One region of the Streptomyces sp. NPDC059003 genome, then DNA from elsewhere that is predicted to be linked to it. Evidence: riboswitches for the same ligand, from Rfam matches in the RefSeq annotation. Region 1 holds a riboswitch; each other region holds the start of a gene.
What was found. A riboswitch is a leader RNA that binds a small molecule or an ion and turns the genes downstream of it on or off. The one in region 1 is predicted to bind cobalamin.
Positions count from the first base shown of each region.

Region 1 (3,199 bases):
GCATCCAGCTGGCCCTGCACCCCCTCGCGGCCCGCGCGCTCCTCGGCCTGCCCGCCGCCGAGCTGACCGGGCGGCTCGTCACCGACGGCACGGACGTCCTCGGGCGGATGGTCGCCGACGTGCGCGAGCAGCTGTGCGCGGCCGACGGCTGGGACGAGCGGTTCGGGCGCCTCAACGCCTACCTGGCGCGCCGCGTGGCCGACGCCGGGTACGTGGGCGGGGTGCGGCCCGAGGTCGCCGAGGCCTGGGCCTGGCTCGCCCGGCACCGGGGCGCGGGCACCCTGCGGGGCCTCGCCGCGCACGTCGCGCTCAGCGAGCGCCGCCTGTCCGCCCTCTTCCGCGCCGAGACCGGCGTCACCCCCAAGCAGGCCGCCCGCCTGATGCGCTTCCAGCACGCGAAGGCGCGCGTGGTCCGCTCCTTCGCCGCGGGCGCGCCCCTGGACCTCGCCCGCGTCGCCGCCGACAGCGGCTACTACGACCACTCCCACCTGGTACGGGACTTCCACCAGTACACGGAGCTCAGCCCGAGCGCCTGGCTGGCCGAAGAGTGCCGGAATATCCAAGCCGGGGGACACCGCAACGGCGAAGACTGAGGCCCATGAACACCACCGAAACACCTCAGACCGGTAAGAACCTGCGCGCTCCGGACATCTGGCCCACCTTCATGGCTCACGACGCCCCCGCCCTGATCGACTTCCTCGTCGACACCGTCGGCTTCCTGCGCACCGCCGTGTACGAGGACGGCGGCCGCGTCGCCCACGCCCAGCTCGACTGGCCCGAAGGCGGCGGCGTCATGCTCGGCAGCCACGACCCGAAGGCGACCGACCGGTGCCGGGAGCCGGGGACGTTCGGCGCGTACGTCGTCACGGACCACGTCGACGCCCTCTACCGCCGCCTCACGGACGCCGGCGTGCGGGTCGTCCGCGAGATCGAGGACCAGCCGTACGGCAGCCGCGAGTTCATCGTCGCCGACCCCGAGGGCAACAAGTGGTCCTTCGGCACGTACCGCGGCGAACCCCGCCCCGACCAGCCGTGACGCTCGGCCGGGGTGATAGCTTGCGCACGCCAGTCGCACCCACACCTGGGTCGGGGAATCCGGTGGGAATCCGGAGCTGACGCGCAGCGGTGAGGGGGACGGGCGGGCCGACGGCCACTGGGCGTTCCATGCGCCCGGGAAGGCGGCCCGTCCGGACGAACCCGAGTCCGAAGACCTGCTGGCACCGCCGTCCGCGCGCCGGGTGGCGGGGTTTCGCAGACCAGGCTCCGCGTATGAGCCATGAGACCCGGGAAGTCCTGTGCCCTCACCCGTTCTTCGCGTACGTCGCGTGCGCCTTCCGGCCCTGCTCGCCGCGGGCCTCGTCCTCGTCACGGCCTGCGGCGGCCCCGCCGCGCGGGACGACGACCGGGCCGGGGCCGACGGCTATCCGGTGACCGTCACCGCCTGTGGCGAGAAGGTCCACGTGAAGTCCCCGCCCCGGCGCGCGGTCTCCCTCGACCAGGGCTCCACCGAGATCCTCCTCTCCCTCGGCCTCGCCGACCGCATGGCAGGCACCGGCACCTGGACCGACCCCGTCCGCCCGAACCTGAAGAAGGCCAACGCGAAGGTCGACCGGCTCGCCGACCGCTACCCGTCCCTGGAGAAGGTCCTCTCCAAGGAGCCCGACTTCGTCAGCGCGTCCTTCCTCTACACCGTGGGCAAGGGCGGCGTGGCCGACCGCGCCAAGTTCGCCGAACTCGGCGTGCCCGTCTACGTCTCGCCCACCGACTGCGCGGGCAAGGACAACTCCGGCGACGGCGACGGCAAGCGCGTGCGGACGCTCACCATGGAGACCGTCTACGGCGAGATCCGCGACCTGGCCAGGATCTTCGACGTCGAGGCGCGCGGCGAGCGGCTCGTCGCGGACCTCAAGGCCCGCACCGCCAAGGCGGCCCGCACGGTCAGGTCCTCCAAGGCGTCCGTCCTGTACTGGTTCTCCGACTCCAAGGCCCCCTACATCGCGGGCTGCTGCGGTGCGCCCGGCGTCATCACGCGCACCCTCGGCGTACGCAACGCCTTCGCCGACACCCGCGCCGAGTGGCCCCAGGTCAACTGGGAGACGGTGGTGGACCGCGACCCGGACGTCCTGGTCGTCGGCGACCTCACCCGCAAGGCCCAGTCGGCGGAGAGCGCCCGGCAGAAGATCGCGTTCCTGGAGTCCAACCCCGTCACGAAGAACCTCACGGCGGTGAAGAAGAAGCGGTACGTCCTGCTCAGCGGCCAGGCCCTGAACCCGACGATCCGCACGGTCGACGGCATCGAACAAGTCGCCGCGGGGCTGCGGAAGTTCGGCCTGGCGCGGTGAGCGCCGCCGTGCGCGAGGGGGACGCCGTGCGTGAGGGGGGCGCCGTGCGTGAGGGGGCGGCCGTGCGTGAGGGGGCGGGGGGAGCGTGGCGCGCGGGGCTGCTGTGGGCGGCGGGGCTCGCGGTGCTCCTCCTGTCCGTGGCGGTCGCCGTCACCATCGGCCCGGCCGACATCTCCGTCCCCGACGTGTGGGCGGCGGTGGCCGCGCACCTCGGCTGGGGCGAGCCGCGCCTGACCCCGCTGCGCGACGGCATCGTCTGGAACCTGCGCATGCCGCGCACCCTGCTCGCGGGCGTGTGCGGCGCGGGCCTCGCCGTGTGCGGTGCGGTCCTGCAGTCGCTGCTGCGCAACCCGCTCGCGGACCCGTTCGTCCTCGGCGTGTCCTCCGGGGCGTCCACGGGCGCCGTCGCGGTGGTGGTCCTCGGCGTCGGCGGGGGCGTCCTCACGCTGTCCACCGGGGCGTTCGCCGGCGCCCTGTGCTCCTTCGCGTTCGTCCTCCTGCTCAGCCGGGCCCTGGGCGGCACGACGGACCGCGTGGTCCTGTGCGGCGTGGCGGCGATGCAGCTGTTCTCCTCCGTCACGTCCTTCATCGTCCTGACGTCGGCGGACGCGGAGACGACGCGCGGTGTCCTGTTCTGGCTGCTCGGCTCGCTGAGCGGGGCGGGCTGGCCGGACGTGGCGGCGTGCGCGGCGGTGCTCGTCGTCGTCCTCGCGGTCTGCCTCGCCCATGCCCGTACGCTCGACGCGTTCGCCTTCGGCGAGGACGCGGCGGCGGCCCTGGGCGTGCACGTGACCCGGGTCCGTCTTGTCCTGCTCTGCGCGACCGCGCTCCTGACGGCGGCCCTGGTCAGCGCGGCC
Region 1 covers NZ_JBHYJH010000099.1:18,232-21,430, forward strand. Annotated here, with positions in the region: gene ACFWZ5_RS29130 (helix-turn-helix domain-containing protein) at 1-593, shown strand, start outside; gene ACFWZ5_RS29135 (VOC family protein) at 599-1,036, shown strand; cobalamin riboswitch at 1,050-1,234, shown strand; gene ACFWZ5_RS29140 (ABC transporter substrate-binding protein) at 1,326-2,342, shown strand; gene ACFWZ5_RS29145 (FecCD family ABC transporter permease) at 2,405-3,199, shown strand, end outside.

Region 2 (3,199 bases), on a different contig from region 1:
TGCCGACCTTGCCGATGCGCTCCCGCAGCGCCTCCCACCGCTCGGGCCAGGCCCGCTCGGTGTCGTAGTGGTCGGGGTGCAGGACGCCGCGCGCGGTGCGGGTCTTCTCCCAGGCGGGCAGCGGGCCGTGGCGCTCGGCCAGGTCCGTGGACGCCTCGTACGCGGCGAGCATGATGCGCTCGGCGATCTTCGTGGAGAGCGCCTTCGCCTCGGGCGAGTCGAAGGGCAGCCGCAGCTGGAAGAAGACGTCCTGCAGGCCCATCGCGCCGAGGCCCACCGGGCGCCACTTGGCGTTGGAGCGCCCGGCCTGCTCGGTCGGGTAGAAGTTGATGTCGACGACCCGGTCGAGGAAGGTCACGGCGGTGCGGACGGTCGCGTCAAGGCGCTCCCAGTCGATGTCACCGTCGGCCACGAAGGCCCCGAGGTTCACCGAGCCGAGGTTGCAGACGGCCGTCTCGCCGTCGTCCGTGACCTCCAGGATCTCCGTGCACAGGTTGGAGGAGTGCACGGTGTGGCCGGGCTCGGCGGTCTGGTTGGCGGTGCGGTTGGAGGTGTCCTTGAAGGTCATCCAGCCGTTGCCGGTCTGCGCGAGGGTGCGCATCATGCGGCCGTACAGGTCCCGGGCCGGGATGGTCTTCTGGGCGAGGCCCTTCGCCTCGGCCGCGCGGTACGCCGCCTCGAACTCCTCGCCCCACAGGTCGACGAGCTCGGGCACGTCGGCGGGCGAGAACAGCGACCAGTCCTGGTCGGCGTTGACGCGGCGCATGAACTCGTCCGGGATCCAGTGCGCCAGGTTCAGGTTGTGCGTGCGCCGGGCGTCCTCGCCGGTGTTGTCGCGCAGCTCCAGGAACTCCTCGATGTCGGAGTGCCAGGTCTCCAGGTAGACCGCGGCCGCGCCCTTGCGACGGCCGCCCTGGTTGACCGCCGCCACCGACGCGTCGAGGGTCTTCAGGAACGGCACGATGCCGTTGGAGTGCCCGTTCGTGCCGCGGATCAGCGAACCGCGCGAGCGGATGCGGGAGTACGAGAGGCCGATGCCGCCCGCGTGCTTGGAGAGCCGCGCGACCTGGTGGTACCGGTCGTAGATGGAGTCGAGCTCGTCCAGCGGGGAGTCGAGCAGATAGCAGCTGGACATCTGCGGGTGCCGGGTGCCGGAGTTGAACAGGGTCGGCGACGACGGCAGGTAGTCCAGGCGGCTCATCAGGCCGTACAGCGCCGCGACCTCGTCCAGGGCCCGCACGGAGTCGTCCTCGGCGAGGCCCGCGGCCACGCGCAGCATGAAGTGCTGGGGCGTCTCGACGACCTTGCGGGTGATCGGGTGGCGCAGCAGATAGCGGCTGTGCAGGGTGCGCAGGCCGAAGTAGCCGAAGCGGCGGTCGGCGCCGTCGGCGAGCGCGTCGGCCACGAGAGCGTCGAGGCGCGCGGAGTGCAGCGCGGTGAACGCGGCCGTGCGGTCCGCGATCAGGCCCTCGCGGTGGCCGACCGCGACGGACTCGGAGAAGGACGTGACGCCCTGCGACGCGGCCTCCTCGCGGATGCCGATGCTCAGGAGCCGGGCGGCGAGCCGCGAGTACGCGGGGTCCTCGGAGATCAGGCCCGCGGCCGCCTCGGTCGCCAGCTCCCTGAGCTCCGCCTCGTCCGCGTGCGCGGAACGGCCGCGCAGCGCGGCGGCGGCGACGCGACCGGGGTCGGCGTCGGGGAGGTCGGCGGTGAGGTCGGTCAGGGTGCGCAGCAGCGCGGTGCCGGGGCCGTCGGCGGTCGGTGCGGCCTGGTCGGCGTCTCGCTGCTCGGCCTTCGCTGACGCGGGCTCTGCGGGCGCGATGGTCACGTGGTGCTCTCCCTCGCTCGGCTCGGGGCCTTGCGGCAGGCGAGGGGCACACGGGCGCGACCGCGCGCAGCGGTGGCGTACGCCGCGTCCACCAGCCCATTCCACGAGGCCCGGACGTCTGGCGCCCGGGCCGGGCGGCACGGGCGCGCTGCCGGCAGGTGCTCGGACTGAGTGGGTACGCAAATGCGCACACGTACACCGTTGCGGGACAGTTCCGGACTTGCACCGGATTCCCCTGCGGCGACAGCGAGCACGAGCATACATCTTGTGCTGGCTTTCGGTGGCACCCCTAGATGTTGTGTCGGAGGGTGACGCAGACCTCACCGCGCGAACGCGACGGAAGCGTCAACTCGCGGGGGAGGCGTGGCATTCCGGGGAGCCGCGAAGAGGGGCGGGCCGCCGGATTCCCGGTGGTCCGCCCCTGTGCTTACGGTGCGCTGCCTCTGCGCTCAGCCGCCCGTGTCCGCTCAGCCGTCCGTGTCCGCTCAGCCGCCCGCGCCCGGCGGGTCCTGCGGGGCGCCGTCGCCGTTCGGTGGCAGGTCGCCGCGCTCGACGGGCTCGCCGCCCGGCACGCGCTCGGGCAGGATCGCGTCCAGCTCCCGGTCGTCCGCGCGGTGGACCTTCTCGGCGGCGGCGCGCAGCACGGCGCGGCTCACGGCCTTGGGGTCGGCGGCGACCTGGATGCGCAGGCCGTTCTCCGAGCGGGCGTACTCGTGCCGCTCCGCGGTCACGCGGTACCAGCCCTTGCCGTCCTTCTCGCAGCTCTTGGCGGCGGGCGGGGCCGTGCGGCAGTTCTTGTCGTCGACGGCGCCCCGGTCCACGTACACCGTGAACTGCTGCCCGCCGTCCCGCTTCACGTACGTGACCTGGAAGCCGTCGTCGCCGAGCACGCCGGCGGACTGCTTCGCCGCCTCGTAGCCGTCGGCCTCCGTCAGGTACACGTGCTCCACACGGGTCTGCGCGGCCAGGGCGCGGGCCTTCAGCTCGGCGTGGTCGGGCGCGGACCCCCCGCCGGAACCGGAGCCCGAGCTGGAGCCCGGGCCCGACCCGGCGTCCTCGGAGCCGCAGCCGGTGAGCACGAGAGGGGCGAGCAGCAGCGCCGGGAGCACGAGGAGATGACGTCTCATGCGCACATCCTTTCGCATCCGCCGCCCGCCCCGCCGTCGCACCGTCAGTGCCCGGCCCCCACCTTCGGCAGTTCGGCGGCCACGCCCTGGTCGCCCGCGTCCGCCGTGTAGTCCTCGGGGGACGTCTCGTCGACGCCGTCCGGGGCCCCCACGGCCTTCAGGACGACGGTGAGGACCACCGTCACCAGGACGTTGAGCACGAACGCGGTCAGGCCGATGTAGCCGATCTCGCCGATGCCCGGGA
Region 2 covers NZ_JBHYJH010000199.1:3,697-6,895, reverse strand. Annotated here, with positions in the region: gene ACFWZ5_RS39495 (ribonucleoside-diphosphate reductase subunit alpha) at 1-1,828, opposite strand, end outside; cobalamin riboswitch at 1,964-2,101, opposite strand; gene ACFWZ5_RS39490 (hypothetical protein) at 2,314-2,955, opposite strand; gene mctP (monocarboxylate uptake permease MctP) at 3,000-3,199, opposite strand, start outside.
Region 2: it holds a riboswitch for cobalamin, as region 1 does, so the genes downstream of both, ACFWZ5_RS39495 (ribonucleoside-diphosphate reductase subunit alpha) here and ACFWZ5_RS29140 (ABC transporter substrate-binding protein) in region 1, are expected to answer to the same signal.

Region 3 (3,199 bases), on a different contig from region 1:
GCGTGCCGACGCCGTGCGCGGTGCAGGCCGCGACCGCCTTGCGGGTGAGGACGTCCGCGACGGCCTCCTGCAGCGCGGCGGCGCCGTCGGCGACCGGCAGTTCCCGGCCGCGGTGGCTCTCGGCCCAGCGCGCGGCGGCCGTCTTCAGACCGGAGAAGGAGAAGGCGTACGGGTCGTCGCGCGGCCCGGTCAGCGGGCGCGGGAAGGCCACCGCGTCCGGCGAGCCGTCGCGTGCCGCGCGGTCGACGGCGGGGCCGCCGGGGTAGGGCAGGCCGAAGACGCGGGCCACCTTGTCGAAGCACTCGCCCGCCGCGTCGTCCAGGGTGTCCCCCAGGTGCATGATCGGGTCGCGGGCCAGGTCGCGTACGAGCAGCAGCGAGGTGTGGCCGCCGGAGACGATCAGGACCACGCAGGGGTCGGGCAGCGGGCCGTGCTCCAGGGTGTCGGCGGCGACGTGCCCGGCCAGGTGGTGCACGCCGTACAGCGGCACGTCGAGGGCGTAGGCGAGCCCCTTCGCCCCGGCGAGGCCGACCTGGAGGGCGCCGGACAGGCCGGGGCCGGTCGTCACGGCGACGGCCCCGACGTCGCGCATGCGCAGGCCCGCCTCGTCCAGGGCACGGCGGACGACCGGGTTGAGCGCGTGCACGTGGGCGCGGGCGGCGATCTCCGGGACGACCCCGCCGTAGCGGGCGTGCTCGTCCATGCTGGACGCGACGGCGTGCCCGAGCAGCCGCCCGGCACGCACCAGGCCGACGCCGGTCTCGTCGCAGGACGACTCGATGCCGAGCACGACGGGCGAACCCGTCGAGCCTTTCGTGACCATGCCTCTGCTCCCCGCGACTGGACGCCTTCTTGCCTCTTCATAGTAATTGCAAGTACTTCGCAATAAGACTGCTGGAGGAATCAGCCCGTCCGGCGCCTGAGGACGAGGCCGAAGGCCTATCAACGCCCCGCGTGGGTAGGGTGAGCCCCGCAACAGGTTCGCCCTGCCGGCCAGGCAGCGGCGTCGCAAGAGGGAACCCGGTGAGAATCCGGGACTGCCCCGCAGCGGTGAGCGGGAACGACCGCCGTCATACGCACTGGGTCCATCACGGACCCGGGAAGCGACGGCCAGTAGGTGACCTCCCCGGAGGTCGCGCCCGCGAGTCCGAAGACCTGCCCGTTGCCCGTGCGCGACCCGTCGCGCGCGGCTCACCGGTGACCTCGTGGGCGGGTCGGCGTGCACGGCAGGCGGACGGGCACCTCGGTGCCGTGATCCGCCCGTTCCGCGCTCCCTTCGCGCCCGCGGCCGTCCCCGGCCATGGCACACACACGCTCGCGAAGGAGAGTTCTGTGACAGACAAGCCCGCAGCCGCGGCAGCACGGGCCACCGTGTACGGCTACCCCCGCCAGGGCCCGAACCGCGAACTGAAGAAGGCCGTCGAGGGCTACTGGAAGGGCCGCGTCGACGCCGACGCCCTGAGGGAGACGGCCGCCGAGCTGCGCCGCGCCAACTGGGAGCGGCTCGCCGACGCCGGGATCCACGAGGTGCCGACCGGCGACTTCTCGTACTACGACCACGTCCTGGACACCAGCGTCCTGCTCGGCGCGATCCCCGACCGCCACCGCGAGGCCGTCGCGGCGGACCCGCTGGACGGCTACTTCGCGATGGCGCGCGGCACCGCGGACGTGGCGCCGCTGGAGATGACGAAGTGGTTCGACACCAACTACCACTATCTGGTGCCGGAGTTGGGCCCGGACACCGTCTTCGCCGCCGACTCCGCGAAGCAGGTCGCCGAGCTGAAGGAGGCGCTCGCGCTCGGCCACGCCGCGCGGCCGGTGCTCGTCGGCCCGGTCACGTACCTGCTGCTCGCCAAGCCCGCGCCGGGCGTCGACGGCGCGTTCGAGCCGCTGACGCTCCTCGACCGGCTGCTTCCCGTGTACGCGGAGGTGCTCGCCGACCTGCGGGCGGCGGGCGCCGCGTGGGTGCAGCTGGACGAGCCCGCGCTCGTCCAGGACCGGACACCGGCCGAGCTGAACGCCGCCGCCCGCGCCTACCGCGACCTCGGCGCGCTGACCGACCGGCCGAGGCTCCTGGTCGCCTCCTACTTCGACCGGCTCGGCGAGGCCCTGCCCGTGCTCGCGAAGACGCCGGTGGACGGGCTCGCCCTGGACTTCACGGGCCCGGCGGCCGCCAACCTCGACGACCTCGCGCGGGCCGGCGGGCTTCCGGGCAAGCGCCTGGTGGCGGGCGTGGTCGACGGCCGCAACGTCTGGATCAACGACCTGGAGAGGTCCCTCGCCACGCTCGGCACGCTCCTCGGGCTCGCCGACCGCGTGGACGTGGCCGCGTCCTGCTCGCTCCTGCACGTGCCGCTCGACGCCGCCGCCGAGCGCGACATCGACCCGCAGGTGGCCCGCTGGCTCGCCTTCGCCCGGCAGAAGACCGCCGAGCTCGTCACCCTGGCCCGCGGCCTCGCCCACGGCCCCGACACCGTCGCGGCCGAACTCGCCGCCAACCGCGCCGACCTGGCGTCCCGCGCCGGTTCCGCCCTCACCCACGACCCGCGCGTGCGCGCCCGCGCCGCGGCCGTCACCGCCGCCGACGCCCGCCGCTCGCAGCCGTACGCCGAGCGCGCCGCCGCCCAGCGCGCGAGCCTGCACCTGCCACTGCTCCCCACCACGACCATCGGCTCGTTCCCGCAGACCACCGAGTTGCGCACGGCCCGCGCCGACCTGCGCGCCGGGCGCATCGACGAGGGCGGGTACGAGGAGCGCATCGAGACCGAGATCCGGGCCGTCCTGGACTTCCAGGAGAAGGCGGGCATCGACGTCCTGGTGCACGGCGAGCCCGAACGCAACGACATGGTGCAGTACTTCGCCGAGCAGCTGACCGGCTATCTCGCCACGCGGCACGGCTGGGTCCAGTCGTACGGCACCCGCTATGTGCGCCCGCCGGTGCTCGCCGGTGACATCTCGCGCCCTGAGCCGATGACGGTGCGCTGGACGGCGTACGCCAACTCGCTCACCGACCGCCCCGTCAAGGGCATGCTGACGGGCCCGGTCACGATGCTCGCCTGGTCGTTCGTCCGCGACGACCAGCCGCTCGGCGACACGGCGCGGCAGGTCGCGCTCGCCCTGCGCGACGAGGTCGAGGACCTCGAAGCGGCCGGGACCCGGGTGATCCAGGTGGACGAGCCCGCGCTGCGGGAGACGCTGC
Region 3 covers NZ_JBHYJH010000006.1:58,621-61,819, reverse strand. Annotated here, with positions in the region: gene tsaD (tRNA (adenosine(37)-N6)-threonylcarbamoyltransferase complex transferase subunit TsaD) at 1-823, opposite strand, end outside; cobalamin riboswitch at 961-1,178, shown strand; gene metE (5-methyltetrahydropteroyltriglutamate--homocysteine S-methyltransferase) at 1,333-3,199, shown strand, end outside.
Region 3: it holds a riboswitch for cobalamin, as region 1 does, so the genes downstream of both, metE (5-methyltetrahydropteroyltriglutamate--homocysteine S-methyltransferase) here and ACFWZ5_RS29140 (ABC transporter substrate-binding protein) in region 1, are expected to answer to the same signal.

Region 4 (3,199 bases), on a different contig from region 1:
CGAGTTCGTGGGCCCCTTCTTCGGGTTCGTGACCGGCTGGACGTACTGGCTCTTCTGGGTCGTCACGGGCATCACGGAAGTCACCGCGGCCGCCCAGTACATGCAGTACTGGACCCATGGCTCCATTCCCCAATGGGCCTACGCGCTGATCTTCACCGTCATCCTGTACGGCGCCAACCTGATCTCCGTGAAGCTCTTCGGCGAGCTGGAGTTCTGGTTCTCCATGGTCAAGGTCACCGCCATCATCGGCATGATTCTGATCTGCGCCGGCATCCTCACCATCGGCTTCTCCGACGCCGGTGACACCGCGTCCGTGTCGCACCTGTGGGACAACGGCGGCTTCTTCCCCAACGGCATCGGCAACACGCTGATGACCCTCCAGATCGTGATGTTCGCCTTCCTGGCCGTGGAGCTGGTCGGCGTCACCGCGGGTGAGTCCAAGGACCCGAAGAAGACCCTGCCCAAGGCGATCAACACCGTGCCGTGGCGCATCGCCGTCTTCTACGTCGGCGCCCTGATCATGATCCTCTCGGTCGTGCCGTGGACGGCCTTCCAGCCCGGCGTCTCCCCGTTCGTCGCCGCCTTCGAGAAGATGGGCCTCGGCATCGGTGCCGCGATCGTGAACTTCGTGGTCCTGACCGCCGCGCTCTCCTCCTGCAACTCGGGCATGTACTCCACCGGCCGCATGCTGCGCGACCTCGCGCTCAACGGCCAGGGCCCGAAGTTCTTCACCAAGCTCACCAAGAACGGCCTGCCGCTCGTCGGCACCACCGCGTCCGCCGCGCTGATGCTCGTCGGCGTGTGGATCAACTACCAGTGGCCCGGCGAGGCGTTCAACTACGTCGTCTCCTTCGCCACCATCTCCGGCATGTGGGCCTGGATCATGATCCTGGTCTCCCAGATCAACTACCGCCGCAAGGCCGACGCGGGCATCCTGCCCCAGTCCACGTTCCGCGCCCCGGGCGCCCCGTACACCAGCTGGTTCGCGCTCGCCTTCATCGCCATGGTCATCGTGATGATGGGCATCGACAAGGACGCGCGGATCTCCCTGTACTGCGCCCCGATCTGGGCCGCCATCCTGTGCGTGTCCTACCTGGTCCTGAAGAGCCGCAACCCGGAGGCGGCTGCCTTCAAGAAGCGCGAGCACGGCGGCCCCGCCGTCGAGTCCGCCACCCCGGTCACCAAGGACTGACCTCCGGGCACTTGCCCACGATGCGGGCCGTCACGTACCACATGCTGGTACGCGGCGGCCCCTTCGTACGCCTGGGCTGCATATCCTGGCCGGCATGCTGACCATCACCCAGGCCCTGCACGACCAGATCGTGGCGCACGCGCGCAAGGACCACCCCGACGAGGCGTGCGGCGTCGTCGCGGGCCCGGCGGGCAGTGACCGCCCCGAGCGGTTCGTCCCGATGCTGAACGCGGCCCGCTCGCCCACGTTCTACGAGTTCGACTCCGCCGACCTGCTCAAGCTCTACCGCGAGCTCGACGACCGCGACGAGGAGCCGGTCGTGATCTACCACTCGCACACGGCCACGGAGGCCTACCCCTCCCGCACCGACATCAGTTACGCCAACGAGCCGGGCGCCCACTACGTCCTCGTCTCGACCGCCGACGCCGACGACGCGGGACCCTTCCAGTTCCGCTCCTTCCGCATCGTGGACGGCGAGGTCACCGAGGAGGACGTCCAGGTCGTCCAGGCATACTGAAGCCGACCTTTGAGGCGGCAGGACCCAGGAAGCCGGTGCGAATCCGGCGCGGTCCCGCCACTGTGACCGGGCACGCGTGCCCGCCAGCCAGGAACTGACCTGCCGCCCCACGCCCACTTCGCACAGGGGACGCGGAAATCCCCTGAGGAGGCCCGCACCCATGCGCACCCGCGTGCTGCTCGCCGCGGCGGCGATCCTGCTGCCGCTCACCGCCTGCTCGGCGTCCGACTCGGACAAGGACTCCGGCAAACCCGCGCCCAAGGCCGCCGGATTCCCGTACACCGTCACCAACTGCGGTGTGCGGACGACGTACAAGGCACCGCCCGAGCGCGCCGTCCCCATGAACCAGCACGCCACGGAGATCCTCCTCGAACTGGGCCTGAAGGACCGCATCGCGGGCACCGCCTACCTCGACGACAAGGTCCTCCCGAAGTACGCGAAGGCGTACGCGTCGCGCCCGGTGCTCGCCAAGGAGTACCCCTCGTACGAGCAGCTGCTCGCCGCGAACCCCGACTTCGTGTACGGCGGCTACGCCAGCGCCTTCAACGCGAGCGACGGCCGCAGCCGGGACGCCCTCGCCAAGTCCGGGATCAACACCCGCCTCAACGTCGAGGGCTGCGCCAAGAAGCCCGTCACGATGGACGACCTCTACCGCGAGGTGCGCGAGACCGGCGCCACCTTCGGCGTCCGCGACCGCGCCGAGCGCTGGGTGCGCGCGGCGAAGGCCACCCTGGCCGCCGAGAAGTCCAAGGCCGCCAAGGACCGCAAGCGCCCGTCCGTCTTCGTCTACGACAGCGGCGACAAGACCGCGTTCACCGCGGGCGGCCGCGGCATCGGCAACGAGATCATCGAGCGCGCGGGCGCCCGCAACGTCATGTCCGACCTCGACAAGTCCTTCGGCGACGCCTCCTGGGAAACGGTGGTCGACCGCCGCCCCGACGTCATCCTCATCTACGACTACGGCGCGACGACGGTCGCCCAGAAGAAGAAGCGCCTCCTGACCGACCCGGCCCTGCGCGACGTCCCCGCCATCAAGAACAAGCGCTTCGCGGTCCTGCCCCTGTCGGACGTGGTCCTCGGGGTCAGGGCACCGGCGGCGGTGAAGAAGCTGTCGGAGCAGCTCTAATGCAGCCCGTCCGGCGTTTGAGGACGAGCGCGAAGCGCGATGAACGGGGGTGCCAGGGGGCTGGCCCCCTGGTTCGGGAAGGGGCGGGCCAGGGGCGCACCCGCGAGGCCCCACCCACCCGCACCCTCCGCTACGCCACAGTCATGGCCACCCTCACCATCGCCCTCGCGGCCGCAGGCATCGCCGCGCTGACCTACGGCTCAGTCAAGATCCCACCCGCCGAGGTGCTCGACATCCTCACGGGCAAGGCCACAGGCCCGTCCCCGTACCGCACCATCGTCCTGGACGTCCGCCTCCCCCGAGTCCTGCTCGGCGCGGCCGTCGGCGCCGGCCTCGCGGTCATCGGCGCCACCCTCCAGGCCCT
Region 4 covers NZ_JBHYJH010000250.1:3,297-6,495, reverse strand. Annotated here, with positions in the region: gene ACFWZ5_RS42230 (amino acid permease) at 1-1,192, shown strand, start outside; gene ACFWZ5_RS42225 (Mov34/MPN/PAD-1 family protein) at 1,287-1,709, shown strand; cobalamin riboswitch at 1,673-1,827, shown strand; gene ACFWZ5_RS42220 (ABC transporter substrate-binding protein) at 1,870-2,835, shown strand; gene ACFWZ5_RS42215 (FecCD family ABC transporter permease) at 2,979-3,199, shown strand, end outside.
Region 4: it holds a riboswitch for cobalamin, as region 1 does, so the genes downstream of both, ACFWZ5_RS42220 (ABC transporter substrate-binding protein) here and ACFWZ5_RS29140 (ABC transporter substrate-binding protein) in region 1, are expected to answer to the same signal.